2 regions of the Acidovorax sp. LjRoot194 genome follow, and region 2 is predicted to be linked to the other one. Evidence: predicted binding sites of a transcription regulator. Region 2 holds the regulator's gene; the other holds the start of a gene.
What was found. Region 2 encodes HrcA, which represses chaperone genes, less so after heat shock. Its sites were predicted from a motif close to TTAGCACTCNNNNNNNNNGAGTGCTAA; they were not measured.
Positions count from the first base shown of each region.

Region 1: the regulator HrcA is predicted to act here: its motif matches at 3,230-3,256, upstream of rpoH (RNA polymerase sigma factor RpoH).

Region 1 is NZ_CAXUQB020000001.1:4,617,143-4,624,413, forward strand. It holds gene ACSQ3N_RS20950 (EAL domain-containing protein) at 1-2,009, shown strand, start outside; gene ACSQ3N_RS20955 (hypothetical protein) at 2,122-2,415, opposite strand; gene ACSQ3N_RS20960 (hypothetical protein) at 2,509-2,796, opposite strand; gene rpoH (RNA polymerase sigma factor RpoH) at 3,288-4,229, shown strand; gene ACSQ3N_RS20970 (Bug family tripartite tricarboxylate transporter substrate binding protein) at 4,363-5,421, shown strand; gene ACSQ3N_RS20975 (SCO family protein) at 5,549-6,160, opposite strand; gene cyoE (heme o synthase) at 6,166-7,065, opposite strand; gene ACSQ3N_RS20985 (COX15/CtaA family protein) at 7,062-7,271, opposite strand, start outside.
Region 2 is NZ_CAXUQB020000001.1:1,321,157-1,328,427, reverse strand. It holds gene ACSQ3N_RS06125 (RelA/SpoT family protein) at 1-1,616, shown strand, start outside; gene greB (transcription elongation factor GreB) at 1,739-2,305, opposite strand; tRNA gene ACSQ3N_RS06115 (tRNA-Arg) at 2,384-2,460, opposite strand; tRNA gene ACSQ3N_RS06110 (tRNA-Ile) at 2,677-2,753, opposite strand; gene hrcA (heat-inducible transcriptional repressor HrcA) at 2,808-3,812, opposite strand; gene ACSQ3N_RS06100 (NAD kinase) at 3,841-4,737, shown strand; gene recN (DNA repair protein RecN) at 4,740-6,416, shown strand; gene rapZ (RNase adapter RapZ) at 6,416-7,271, shown strand, end outside.

The DNA.
Region 1 (7,271 bases), 3.3 Mb from region 2:
CGCAGGGGCGCTATGTGGAAGTGCTGTCGTCCGACGATGCATCGCTCGCGGCCAGCCCTGCACAGCTGATCGGCAAACGCCTGCACGACGTGCTGCCTGCCGCGCAGGCAGACCGCTTTCTGCGGCTGGTGACCGACACGCTGCAATCGGGCCAGACCCACAGCATGGAGTACGAGATGCAGACGCAGTCGGGGCTGCGGCATTTCGAAGGCCGGACGCAGCCACTGGGCGTGAAGGTGGGTGGGCTGGCGGCCGTGGCCTTTCTTGCGCGCGACATCACCCACCGCAAGCAGGCCGAAAGCGCGCTGCGCGAGTCGGAGCTGCGCTTTCGTTCGCTGCTGCGCAACATCCCATCCATCTCGGTGCAGGGCTACCTGGCGGACGGCACCACGAGCTACTGGAACAAGGCTTCCGAGCACCTGTATGGCTACACGGCCGAAGAGGCGCTGGGCAGCAACCTGCTGGACCTGATCATCCCGCCGCCGATGCGCGAGGTGGTGCGCGGCAACGTGCAACAGATGTTCGCCACCGGCGAGGCCATCCCCGCGGGCGAGCTGCAATTGCGGCGCAAAGACGGCACGCCCGTGCACGTGTTTTCCAGCCACGCCTACATCCAGGTGCCGGGGCAGCCGGCCGAGATGTTCTGCATCGACATCGACATCTCGGGGCGCAAGGCGGCCGAAGACGAGGCGCGGTACCTGGCGTTCTACGACGCATTGACCCAGTTGCCCAACCGGCGCCTGCTGGTGGACCGTCTGCAGCAGGTGCTGGCCAGCGGCGCGCGTTCGGTCCTGACCACGGCGGTGCTTTTTGTGGACCTGGATAACTTCAAGACACTGAACGACACCCGCGGGCACGAGGTGGGCGACCTGCTGCTCAGGGAAGTGTCCGAGCAGCTGCGCCGCTGCGTGCGCGAACAGGACACCGTGGCGCGCCTGGGCGGCGACGAGTTCGTGGTGGTGCTGCAGGCCCTGAGCAGCGATGCGGCCGAAGCCGCCGCGCAAGCCCGCACGCTGGGCGAGCTGATCCTGGCCCAGTTGCGCCAACCCTCGGTCCTGGCAGGCCACGAGCACCATTTTTCGGCCAGCATCGGGATCACGCTGCTGCGGGGCCACCAGGACTCGGTGGACGAAGTGCTCAAACAGGCAGACATGGCGATGTACCGCGCCAAGGACGCCGGGCGCAACACCCTGCGGTTTTTCGACCCCGACATGCAGCAGGCGGTGAACCGCCGCGCCCAGCTGGAAGCCGAACTGCATGCGGGCCTGCGGCAATCGCAGTTTGTGCTGCTGTACCAGCCGCAGGTGGACAGCCGCGGGCACGTCATCGGCGCCGAAGCCCTGGTGCGCTGGATGCACCCGGTGCGCGGCATGGTGCCGCCAGCGGAGTTCATTGCGCAGGCCGAGGAGTCCGGCCAGATCGTGCCGCTGGGCCATTGGGTGATGCAGACCGCACTGCGCCAGCAGGCGCTCTGGCGCGAGGACCCTGCCCTGGCCCGGCTGGCGCTGGCCATCAACGTGAGCGCGCGGCAGTTCTTGCAGGACGACTTTGTGGCCCAGGTGCTGCAGCTGCTGCAGGACACGGGGGCGGACCCCACGCGCATCAAGCTCGAGCTGACCGAGAGCCTGCTGCTGGACAACGTGGACAGCGTGATCGCCACCATGCGCGCCCTGAAAGCCCACGGCGTGGGCTTTTCGCTGGACGATTTCGGCACGGGCTATTCGTCGCTGAGCTACCTCAAGCGCCTGCCACTGGACCAGATCAAGATCGACCAGGGCTTTGTGCGCGGGGTACTGCAGGAGCCCAACGACGCAGCGATTGCGCGTTCGATCATTGCGCTGGCGGACAGCCTGGGGCTGGACGTGATCGCCGAAGGGGTGGAGACCACGGCGCACCATGAGTTTCTGCTGGCGCACGGCTGCAGGTCTTTTCAGGGCTACTTGTTCGGGAGGCCGCTGGCGCTCGATGTGTTCGAGCGGCAGGCGCGCGAATCATCGTTGCCTGGCTGATTTGCACCTCGCAAGCTTTGCCCCCGGCCAGCGCCCGGCGGCGCACAGTGCGCATAGCCACAAAAAAAGCGCCCGAGGCGCCTTTCTTGTCAGCGGGGCCAGAGCCCAGCCATTACATCGCGCTGATTTCGCCCGACGAGATCTGGCCTGCGCGCAGAGCCTGGGCAGCCTGGGCCTGCACGGCAGCGCGATCAGCGGTGGACTTGTAAGTCACCACGCGGGAGCCTGCGGGTTCGATGCTGCGGGTCTGGGCCACGCTGGTGGCTTCTGCAGCCACTTCGGCACGGGTGCGGTTGGTGTCGAACTTGGCAGCGAACTGCGAAGCATCGGCTTCGTCAGCGTGGGCGCCAAAGGCAGCGAAAGCGGACACAGCGGCGATGGAGAGGAAACGTGCGGTCTTGTTCATGATGGAACTCCTGTGCAATCGGGTGAATAAAGATGAGGATCGAAAGTACCTAGGTACTCAGTGATACGGGACGCTGAATCGATTGGATTCAGATCAACCCTGCTCACCCGAAGGGATCTGGCCGGTGCGCACAGCGTCGGCAGCCTGGGCACGCACGGCAGCGCGATCAGCGGTGGACTTGGAGGTCACGACGCGCGAACCTGCTGGCTCGATGCTGCGGTTCTGGGCGACGGTGGCAGCTTCTGCAGCCACTTCGGCGCGGGTGCGGTTGGTTTCGAACTTGGACACGTATTGCGAAGCGTCGGCTTCGTCGGCTTGTGCACCGAAGGAAGCGAAAGCGGCAACGGCGGCGATGGAGAGGAAGCGTGCGGTGTTGTTCATGATGAAAGTCCTTGAAGTTAAAAAGCGTCTCAATAAAGCCGGGACAAAACAATTCTTGAACCGGGCTCGGTGAGTCGCCTTGCGGGTTCGGCTCATCGATGGTTTGAACTGTACGCCGGTGGTGTTCAAAGAAAAACCGTCCGGTCGCGAACTGACTGTTCTGTAAATGGCAACAATCGTTTCCCACGCTGAATTGCAGATAGCCGACGCAAGAATCACCAAAAATGCGGGCGGTTAGCTGCATCATTTGCAGCAATGACCGCGCCTATTGGAGGTCACTTGCAGTCATTAGATGGGATCAAAGCTCACATTAATCCTATATGAATCAATGGCCTGCGTGCGAATTGGCCGACACTCGCGACGCATGCCGCCCTACTCCCGACGTCATGCGGGCCATGGCACCATGGACGAACAACCAGAGGGAACTTGTGGTTTAGCACTCGATCTGAACGAGTGCTAATATTCACGGCTTAGAGGAAAGGATTCCTGGAATGAACATTCAGTATGGAACCGCGACGACGACTTTGGCGCCTTCCAACCCCTGGGCGCTGGTGCCCCCATTGGGCAATTTGGACGCCTATATTTCGGCCGTCAACCGCTTGCCCCTGCTCACCCCCGAGGAAGAGCAAACCTACGCCCGCCAACTGCGTGACAACAATGACGTGGATGCCGCCGGACGCCTGGTGATGTCGCACCTGCGCCTGGTGGTGTCGATCGCTCGCCAGTACCTGGGCTATGGCCTGCCCCACGGCGACCTGATCCAGGAAGGCAACGTGGGCCTGATGAAGGCCGTCAAGCGTTTCGACCCCGAACAGGGCGTGCGCCTGGTGAGCTACGCCATGCACTGGATCAAGGCCGAGATCCACGAATACATCCTGAAGAACTGGCGCATGGTGAAGGTGGCCACCACCAAAGCCCAGCGCAAGCTATTCTTCAACCTGCGGTCCATGAAGCAGGGTTTCAAGGCCGACGCTGCAGCCGCCGACGCTGCGACGCACCGTGACACCCTGTCGGACAGCGAGATCAACGCGGTGGCCGCGCAGCTCAATGTGAAGCGCGAAGAAGTGATCGAGATGGAAACCCGGATGTCGGGCGGCGACGTGTTGCTGGACCCCGCTCCATCGGATGACGGCGAACAGGCGTTCGGCCCCATCGCCTACCTGGCCGACGCTTCGCATGAGCCCACCGCCATGATCGAGTCGCGCCAGCGTGACGCGCTGGCCACCGATGGGATCGCCACGGCCTTGGAAAGCCTGGACGACCGCAGCCGCCGTATCGTGGAAGAGCGCTGGCTCAAGGTCAACGACGACGGCTCGGGCGGCATGACGCTGCACGAACTGGCTGCTGTCTATGGAGTCAGCGCTGAGCGCATCCGCCAGATCGAAGTGGCTGCGATGAAGAAGATGAAGAAGGCGCTGGCGGAATACGCATAAGCATGCGCACGGTTTGCCAGCGGCAGCACGAAGTAGCGCGTTAACATCGCTGCTTCGCGGCTGGTATACACACCAAAGGGCCCCGTCGGGGCCCTTTGCCATTCCAGCCTCCCGAACGAATAATTCCAAGGAGATGCTCTTGTCACGCCCTGTTCCCCGCCGCGCCGCCCTGGCATTGGCGCTTGCCGCCCTGTCACCCTGGGCCCTAGCGCAGCAGTCCGCCCAGAAGCCCGCCACCAAACCAGCGGCGGCGGCTGCTCCCGCTGCGGCTGCGGCATCCGTGGCCTGGCCGACCAAGCCGGTGCGCATCATCGTCGGCTTTCCCGCAGGCTCTTCCCCGGACCTGACGGCACGCACCATCGCCGAGCCCCTGTCCAAAGCGCTGGGCCAGCCGGTGATCGTGGAGAACAAGGTGGGCGCGGGTGGCAACATCGGTGCCGATGCGGTGGCCAAGGCGCGTGACGACCACACCATCGGCCTGATGATCAACGGCAACATGACCATCGCCAAGATGCTCAATCCGGCCGTGCCCTACGACCCGATCAAGGACCTGGCGCCGTTGAGCCTGATCGGTACCTCGCCGCTGGTGCTGACCGCGCCTGTGAGCCAGCCGGGCGTGTCGGCAACGGCCGATGCGCGCGAATTCTTCGTGGCCGCCCGCAATGGTGGCGACAAGTGGAGCTACGGCACGCCGGGCGTGGGCACGGTCGGCCACATCGGCACCGAACTGCTCAAGTCGCGCAGCAACATCAACCCCGTGCACGTGCCCTACCCCGGCTATCCCCAGGTAGCCACGGCCATGCTGGGCGGCCAGTTGCAGATGGCGCTGCTGCCGCCCGCCCTGGCCCAGGCCCAGGTCAAGGCCGGCAAGCTGCGCGCCATCGGCGTCACGTCCGCGGGCCGCAGCCCGCTGGTGCCGGATGTACCGAGCCTCGCGGAAGCGGGCATCACGAACTTCAACCTGGAAATCTGGAACGCCTTCGCAGCCCCGGCCACCATGCCCAAGCCCATCCAGGCCAAGGTGGCGGCGCTGATCAGCGAGATCGCCCGCAGCCCGGATGTGCGCAGCAAGCTGTTCCAGCAGGGCTGGCAGGTGGTGGGCACCTCGCCCGAAGGCCTGGCCAACCGCATCAAGGCCGACACCAACCTGCTGGGCGGTGTGATCGCCATGCGGGGCATCAAGGCTGAGTAAAGGCACTGGGGTGCACCCATGACCATCACAAAGGGCCCGCAAGCGGGCCCTTTGTCGTTTCGCGACGCACTGCCGACGCAGGCGTGGCGGGGCGATGGAGGTGATGGAGGCGGGCAGCCCGCCCGGCTCAGGCCGCCTCGCCCAGGAGCGCCTTGACGTCCGAAGCCAGCGCCTGCGCGCCGCTGCCGTAGCGGTTGTAGACTCGCAGGCGCCCTGCCGTGTCGTACACGTAGCTGCCGGCGGAGTGGTCCATCGTGTAGCTCGTGGGCGTCTTGCCGTCGACCTTCTTGTAGTAGATCTTGAAGTCCTTGGCGACGGCGGCCAGCTCTTCGGGCGTGCCGCGCAGGGCCAGGAAGCTGGGGTCGAAGTTGGTCATGTAGGCCTTGAGCACTTCGGGGGTGTCGCGCTCCGGGTCCACCGTGACGAAGATGCCCTGCAGGCGCTCGCCGTCCTTGCCCAGCATCTGCTTGACCTCGGCCAGCTCCTGCATCGACGTGGGGCAGACATCGGGACACTGCGTGAAGCCGAAGAACACCACCACCACCTTGCCGGCAAAGTCCTTGATGTGGCGCGGCTGGCCGTTGTGGTCGGTCAGGGGCAGGTCACGGGCATAGTCTGCGCCGGTGATGTCCACGCCGCGGAACTCGGCCTTCTTCTCTGTGCATGCCGTCAAAAGCCCGCCACCGCTGATGGACAGGGCGGCAACAGCTATCGTTTTAAGAGCATTTCTCTTGAGCATGGTATTTACAGCACGTAGTGGTCCACCAGCAGCGCCGCGAACAGCACGCTCAGGTGGATGAGTGAAAAACGGAAGGTCTTGCGCGCCAGCGCGTCCGAGTAGTTGCGCCACAGCGCAAAGCCATAGCCGCAAAAGCCCGCGCTGAGCACCACCGCAGCCGCCAGGTAGATCCACGAGCTCATGCCGTACACGAAGGGCATGAGGCAGCCAGCGAACAGGATCAGCGTGTACAAAAACACCTGCAGCCGCGTGAACTCGTTGCCGTGGGTCACGGGCAGCATGGGCAGTCCGGACTTGCGGTAGTCCTCCACGCGGTACAGCGCCAGCGCCCAGAAGTGCGGCGGCGTCCACAGGAAGATGATGAGGAACAGGATCAGCGCCTCGGGGCCCACATCGTTCGTCATGGCCGCCCAGCCCAGCACCGGGGGCATGGCGCCGGACGCGCCGCCGATCACGATGTTCTGCGGCGTGAGGGGTTTGAGGATCACCGTGTAGATCACGGCATAGCCGACGAACGTGGCGAAAGTCAGCCACATGGTCAGCGGGTTCACCCAGAAGTAGAGCAGCAGCGAGCCGGCTGCGCACAGCGCGGCCGAAAACAGCAGCGTCTGGGCGTTGGACAGCTCGCCCTTGGCCGTGGGGCGCCAGGCGGTGCGCTTCATTTTGGCGTCGATACCCTGCTCCACGATGCAGTTGAAGGCCGCCGCCGCGCCGGCCACCAGCCACACCCCCAGACAGGCGATGACCATCAGACCGAACTGCGCCGCCGTGGGCATGCCCGGCACCGCCAGCACCATGCCGATGAGCGCGCAAAACACGATGAGCTGCACCACGCGCGGCTTGGTCAGCGCATAGAACTGCGCAAAGCGTGACGGCGGGGAGACAAGGGCGGGGGCAGCGGTCATGCGGAGACTCTCGATGCGCTCGAACGCGCGGGGACATTGTGGGTGGCAGCGGCCACGCGGCTGGACGCCAGCGCCCAGGTCAGCACCACCACCAGCGCCGCGGCGCCACCGGTGTGCAGCACGGCGGCGACGAGGGGCCAGTCCAGCACCACATTGGACAAGCCTGTGGCCAGTTGCAGCAGCGCCAGGCCCGCCAGCCACCGCGC
Region 2 (7,271 bases):
TGCACCCCTGGCGCTACGCCACGCTGTCCAAGGCGGTCAACAAGTCGCGCAACCGCCGCCGCGACCTGGTGCAGCGGGTGCAGACCGAGGTCGATGCCGCCTTCTCCAAGATCGGCATGCAGGTGCGCTTGGCCGGCCGCGAGAAGACCCTGTACGCCATCTACCAGAAGATGGACCTCAAACACCTGAGCTTTGCCCAGGTGACGGACATCTACGGTTTCCGCGTGATCGTGCCCACGGTGACAGACTGCTACACCGCACTGGGTGTGCTGCACCAGATGTACAAGCCCGTGCCGGGCAAGTTCAAGGACCACATCGCGATTGCGAAGCTCAACGGCTACCAGTCGCTGCACACCACCCTGGTAGGCCCCTCGGGCGTGAACATCGAGTTCCAGATGCGCACCGACGAGATGCACGTCATTGCCGAAGCCGGCGTGGCAGCGCACTGGCTGTACAAGGCACAGGATGGCGACGGCACGTCTGCCGAGCGCCTGGGTACCAAGTGGCTGCAGTCGCTGCTCGACATCCAGAACGAAACCCGCGACGCGGCGGAGTTCTGGGACCACGTGAAGGTCGACCTGTTCCCCGACGCGGTGTACGTCTTCACGCCCAAGAGCCAGATCATGGCCTTGCCGCGTGGCGCCACGGTGGTCGACTTTGCGTATGCCATCCACAGCAATGTGGGCGACCGCACCACGGCCGCCAAGATCAACAACGAGCAGGTACCCCTGCGCACCGAGCTCAAGAACGGCGATGTGGTGGAAGTCATCACCGCGCCAGTGTCCACGCCCAACCCGGCGTGGCTGGGTTTTGTCCGCACCGGCCGCGCACGCTCGAAAATCCGGCACTACCTCAAGACCCTGGCCCAGACTGAATCCGAAGGCTTGGGCGAAAAACTGCTGACCCAGGCCATCCGCGCCGAGGGGCTGGAGCAACTGCCACCGGTGTCTGCAGAAACACAACCCCTGTGGGACAAGCTGCTGCGCTTTACCGGCAACCGGACCCGCAGCGAGCTCATGACCGACCTGGGCCTGGGCAAACGCATCGCCAGCATCGTGGCCAAGCGGCTGATGGTGCTGATGTCCGAACACGGCCACCGCCCAGACGCCCTGCTCATGACGCGGGAGCGCTACACGTCCCACGAGACACTGTCGCAAGGCGCGGTGACCCTGGACGGCAGCGAAAACGCCTCGGTGCAATATGCGACCTGCTGCCGCCCTGTGCCGGGAGACAGCATCGTCGGCTACCTGGGCCGTGGCGAGGGCCTGGTCGTCCACAACGCGCATTGCACCGTGGCCAAACGGCTGCAGCACAAGGACAGCGAGCGGTTCATTGCGGTGGACTGGTCTGACGAGCCCACGCGCATGTTCGAAACCGGCGTCGTCGTGACCGTTACCAACGGCAAAGGCGTGCTCGCCCGCGTGGCCGCAGAACTGGCCAGCTCGGAAGCCGACATCACCCATGTGGACATGGATGACGAGGCAGCCCTGGACACCACGGACTTGCGCTTCATCGTGGCAGTGCGCGACCAGATCCACCTCGAAACTGCGCTGCGCAACTTGCGGCGCACGCAGGCCGTCATTCGCGCCGTTCGCATCACGCCGCAGGCAGCCTGAGCGGGCGCCAGCGCTGCGCTGTGCGCCGCATCAGCGTCAACTGGTGTGAGGTGGAGCTAGTGAGCGAACGATCGAATTGACGTGACCTGAAGTGACGTAACGATGCCGCGCTGTTGATGCTGCTAGCCGGCGGCTTCGATGCGCTGGGGGTACTGCACCGCCACCACTTCAAGGCTTCGCACGCCACCGGGCGTAGGCAGCTGCACCTCATCCCCCACCCGTGCCTTCAAGAGCGCACGCGCCACCGGCGAGATCCAGCTCACCTGCGACTCGCGGCTGTCCGCCTCGTCGATGCCCATGATGGTGATCGTGCGCTCAACCCCTTCGTCATCGATGTAAGTGACTGTGGCGCCGAAGAACACCTGGTCGCTGCCCACGTGCAGGCTGGGGTCCACCACCTCGGCAATCTCGAGCCGCCTGGTGAGAAAGCGAATGCGCCGGTCGATCTCTCGCAAACGTTTTTTGCCGTAGAGATAGTCGCCGTTTTCAGACCGATCCCCGTTGCTGGCAGCCCAGTGCACGGCCTCCACCACTTTGGGGCGCTCGTTGTCGATCAGGTCCAGCAACTCATCCCGCAGCCGCGCATATCCGGCCGGGGTGATGTAGTTCTTGCCGCCAGCGGGTAACGCTGGCAGTACCAACTCGTCGTCATCGGACGCATCGGTTTCTTTGGTAAAGGCCTTGCTCATCGCAGATCTCCCCTGTCAGCGAGAAACGCTGGGACAAATGAAAAAGCCTGCAATCTTGCGATTGCAGGCTTTAAACATTGGTGCGGCTGGCAGGAATCGAACCCACGACCCCTTGGTTCGTAGCCAAGTACTCTATCCAGCTGAGCTACAGCCGCTAAGCTTTGAATTATAGCATGATTTCTTGGCGGCCCTTGAAAATCATCATTTTCTTGCTGACCCTTGCTGCTAGCAGCACATCAACAAAAGCACAATTCAGCGCAAGCCGAGATTGTAATGCACTGCAGCACGTCCAAAAGGAAAACGGGCTGAAGCCGGCAAGAAAAATGGCTTTGATCTGCAAACACCGCCCACGCATCGATGGTGGATGGTGGTGGTAGGGCGTGTTGGACTTGAACCAACGACCAAAGGATTATGAGTCCTCTGCTCTAACCAACTGAGCTAACGCCCCAAGCCATGCTCCTGCGCTGCATACACAACGGGGCAAGCGCCGTATTGTAGGGGCTTACTTGCGGTGGCTGAGCGCGTTGGACACCAGCTTGGAGGTGATGTCCACGATCTGGATCATCCGGTCGTACGGCATGCGCGTAGGGCCGATCACGCCGAGCGTGCCGACCACCTTGCCGTCCACTTCGTAGGGCGAGCTGACTATCGACAGTTCTTCGAACGGCACCACGTGGCTCTCGCCGCCGATGTAGATCCGCACGCCTTCTGCCTGGCTGGAGATGTCCAGCAGACGCAGGATCTGGGTCTTCTGCTCGAAGAGATCGAAGGCCCGCCGCAGGTTGCCCATGTCGCTGGAAAAATCGCTCACGGCCAGCAGGTTGCGCTCGCCGGATATCACCACCTCGTCCTGCGCCGCCGACATGGCTTCGGAACCCACATTCACCGCGGCCTGCATGAGCGATGCGATTTCGCCCCGCAGCGCATCCACCTCGGACTTCAGGCGTTCGCGCACCTGCTCCATGGCCAGGCCCGCGTAGTGAGCATTCAAGAAATTCGAGGTCTCTATCAGCTGCGATGCGGAGTAGTCGACCTCGGTAAAGATCACGCGGTTTTGCACATCCCCTTCCGGCGACACGATGATCACCAGAAAGCGCCGTTCTGACAGCTTCAAAAACTCGATGTGCCGAAAAACAGAGGTGCGCCTGGGCGCCATGACCACGCCGACAAACTGCGACAGGTTGGACAGCAGCTGTGCCGCGTTGGCGATGACCTTCTGAGGCTGCTCCGGCGCGAGCTGCGCGGGCATGAATGAGTCGCGCTGCACGGTAAGCATCGTGTCCACAAACAGCCGGTAGCCCCGCGCAGTAGGAATGCGTCCGGCAGAGGTGTGCGGGCTGGCGATCAAGCCCAGCTCCTCCAGGTCGGCCATCACGTTGCGGATGGTCGCGGGCGACAGGTCCAGCCCCGACGCGCGCGACAGAGTTCTTGAGCCCACGGGCTGCCCGTCGGCGATGTAACGCTCGACCAGGGCTTTGAGCAACAACTTGGCACGGTCATCGAGCATGGAATGATTTTAATGATGTAATTTCGTGATGACCTCCAATTTCCGCCATGTCGCCCTCATAGGCAAGTACCAGGCTTCATCAGCGGGCTCTGCAGGCGACACTTCGCGCCAGGCACTCGAAGGTATCGCTCACTTTTTAGAACAGCAGGGCTGCGAAGTGGCCCTCGAAGCCGAGACTGCCAGCAACATGGGCCTGGCGCACTACCCAGCACTCACTGTAGACGAGATAGGCGCCCAGTGCGACCTGGGCCTGGTGGTGGGGGGCGACGGCACCATGCTGGGCATCGGTCGCCGGCTGGCCCGCTTCGGCACGCCGCTGATCGGCATCAACCAGGGGCGCCTGGGTTTCATCACCGATATTCCTTTCGATGCCTATCAGGCCACGCTGGCGCCCATGCTGCGGGGCGAATACGAAGAGGACCTCAGGCCGCTCATGCACGCCAGGGTCGTGCGCGATGAAAGAGTGGTGTTCGAGGCGCTGGCGATGAACGACGTGGTCGTCAACCGCGGGGCCACATCGGGCATGGTGGAGTTGCGCGTCGAGGTGGGCGGGCGCTTTGTGGCCAACCAGCGTGCCGACGGGCTCATCATCGCGTCACCCACCGGGTCGACGGCGTATTCGCTGTCCGCCGGCGGACCAATGCTCCACCCTTCCATTCCGGGCTGGGTGCTCGTGCCCATCGCGCCCCACACCTTGTCCAACCGACCCATTGTGCTGTCGGATGCCACCGAGGTGGCCGTCGAGGTGGTCAGCGGCCGGGATGTCAGCGCCAACTTTGACATGCAGTCGCTGGCATCGCTGCTGCACGGCGACCGCATTCTGGTCAAACGCTCAGAGCACTGCGTGCGGTTTCTGCATCCTTTGGGCTGGAACTACTTTGCCACCCTGCGCAAGAAGCTGCGCTGGAACGAAGGAGGCTCCTGACCATGGCGCTGCGACGCATCACCCTGCGTGACTTTGTCATCGTGGAGTCGCTGGAGCTGGAACTGAGCCCCGGGTTCACTGTGCTGACCGGTGAGACCGGTGCAGGCAAGTCCATCCTCATCGACGCGCTGCAGCTCGTGCTGGGCTCGCGCGCAGATGCCGGCACGGTTCGAGAAGGCGCGACCAAGGCGGACCTTTGCGCCGAATTCGACAACCCTGCCCACATCGCGCCCTGGCTGGAAGATGCTGGTTTCGAGACCGACGGGCCGTTGCTCTTGCGCCGCACCATCGATGTGCAGGGCAAGAGCCGCGCCTGGATCAACGGCACGCCCGCCACAGCGGCGCAGTTGCGCTCGCTGGGAGACTTGCTGCTGGACATCCACGGTCAACACGCCTGGCAAAGCCTGACCCGGCCGGACTCCGTGCGCGGGCGGCTGGATGCGTTCGCAGGGCTGAACAGCGCCGACACGTCGACGCGCTGGACGCGGTGGCGTACCGATCAAAAAACTCTGGAGCAGGCCCGTCAGGCCCAAGCCAACTTGCAGCAGGAACGCGAACGGCTGCAATGGCAGATCGGCGAGGTGGATAAGCTCTCGCCCGCCGATGGCGAATGGGAAGAACTCGACGCCCAGCACAAGCGCCTGTCGCATGCCCAGGCCTTGCTGGACGGTGCCGAGGGTGCGCTGCATGCGCTGCAGGACGACGACACGGGCGCACTGGCCGGCATTGGCCGTGCCCATGCACTGCTGCATGGGCAGGAACATATCGAGCCCGAGTTCGCAAGCCTTGCCGATATCCTGGCATCGAGCCTCGCCCAGGCGAGCGACGTGGCCCACTCGCTGCAGCTGTACCTGCGGCACGCAGAAATCGACCCGCAGCGTCTGGCAGAGCTCGACACGCGCATCTCGCAATGGATGACGCTCGCGCGCCGGTACAAGCGCACACCCGCTGAGCTTCCGGCGTTGCTGAGGGGCTGGAAGGGCGAGATGCAGCAGCTGGATGCCGCGACCGATCTGGAGCGCCTGGAAGCGGCCGAAGCCGCCAGTGCAAAGGCCTATCAGGCGGCGGCCCGCGCCTTGTCGCTGGGGCGGGCCAAGGCGGCGCCCAAGCTGTCTCTGGCCATTACGCAGGCCATGCAGGGGCTGGGCATGGAAGGCGGCAAGTTCGAAGTCTCCGTGAGCAAGTCGGCAGAGCCGTCGTCCCACGGCATCGACGATGTGGTGTTTCTGGTGGCGGGACACCCCGGCATGACGCCCAAGCCGATTGGCAAGGTGGCCTCGGGCGGGGAGCTGTCGCGGATCTCGCTGGCGATCTCCGTGACGACCAGTGAACTCGGGCTGGCGCCCACGCTGATTTTTGACGAGGTGGACTCGGGTGTGGGCGGGGCCGTGGCCGAAACCGTGGGCAGGCTCATGCAGCAACTGGGGAGCGATCGCCAGGTGCTGGCCGTCACCCACCTGCCGCAGGTGGCCGCCTGCGCCCACCACCACCTCAAGGTCGCCAAGCGCAAGAGCCCGGACGGAACGACGAGCTCGGTGGTCGCCGTGCAGGGCACAACCCGTGTGGCGGAGATTGCGCGCATGCTGGGCGGTGAAAAATCCACCGATGCATCCCTGAATCACGCCCGCGAGATGCTGGACCTGGCGACCGCCGCAGCGCCCCAGGAAAGGGCCCGCTGATGGCGTTGGAAATCGTCCTGATCACCGGCATGTCGGGCTCCGGCAAGTCCGTGGCCCTGCACGCGCTGGAAGATGCCGGGTACTACTGCGTCGACAATTTGCCCCCTGAGTTGCTCCCCGCATTCGTCGCCCTGGAACACCACCACCACGGCCACCGCCTGGCCATCGCCATGGATGTGCGCAGTGCCACATCGTTGCACCAGGTCCCGCAGGAGCTGGCCCGGCTGCGCAGCCAGGGCGTATCAGTGCAATCCATCTTTCTGGATGCCACCATCGACACGCTGGTGCGGCGCTTTTCCGAGACGCGGCGGCGCCACCCGTTGTCGCACGCAGACCTGCAGCAAGGACGCAAGGCACTGGTGCAGATCATCGAGGAGGAGCGCGAGCTTCTGGCCGAGTTGCGCGATCAGTCGCACGTGATAGACACCAGCACCATCAGGTCATCGCAGCTGCAAAGCTACGTGAAGGGACTGATGACCACGACGCACGGTCAACTGACCCTCGTCTTTCAGTCCTTTGCATTCAAGCGCGGCATACCGATGGATGCGGACTACGTGTTCGACGTGCGCATGCTACCCAACCCGCACTACGAGCCTGCGCTGCGCGAACTGACGGGCCTGGATGAGCCTGTCGCGCGCTTCTTGCGCCAACAGACAGAGGTGTCGTTGATGCAGACGCACATCGAGCAGTTCCTGGCGCATTGGCTGGAGTTCCTGGACCGCAACCACCGCAGCTACGTCACGGTGGCCATCGGCTGCACCGGGGGCCAGCACCGCTCCGTGTACCTGGTGGAAAGGCTTGCGGAGGTGTTCAGCGACCGATGGACTGCCCTGCGCAGGCACCGTGAGCTGGACG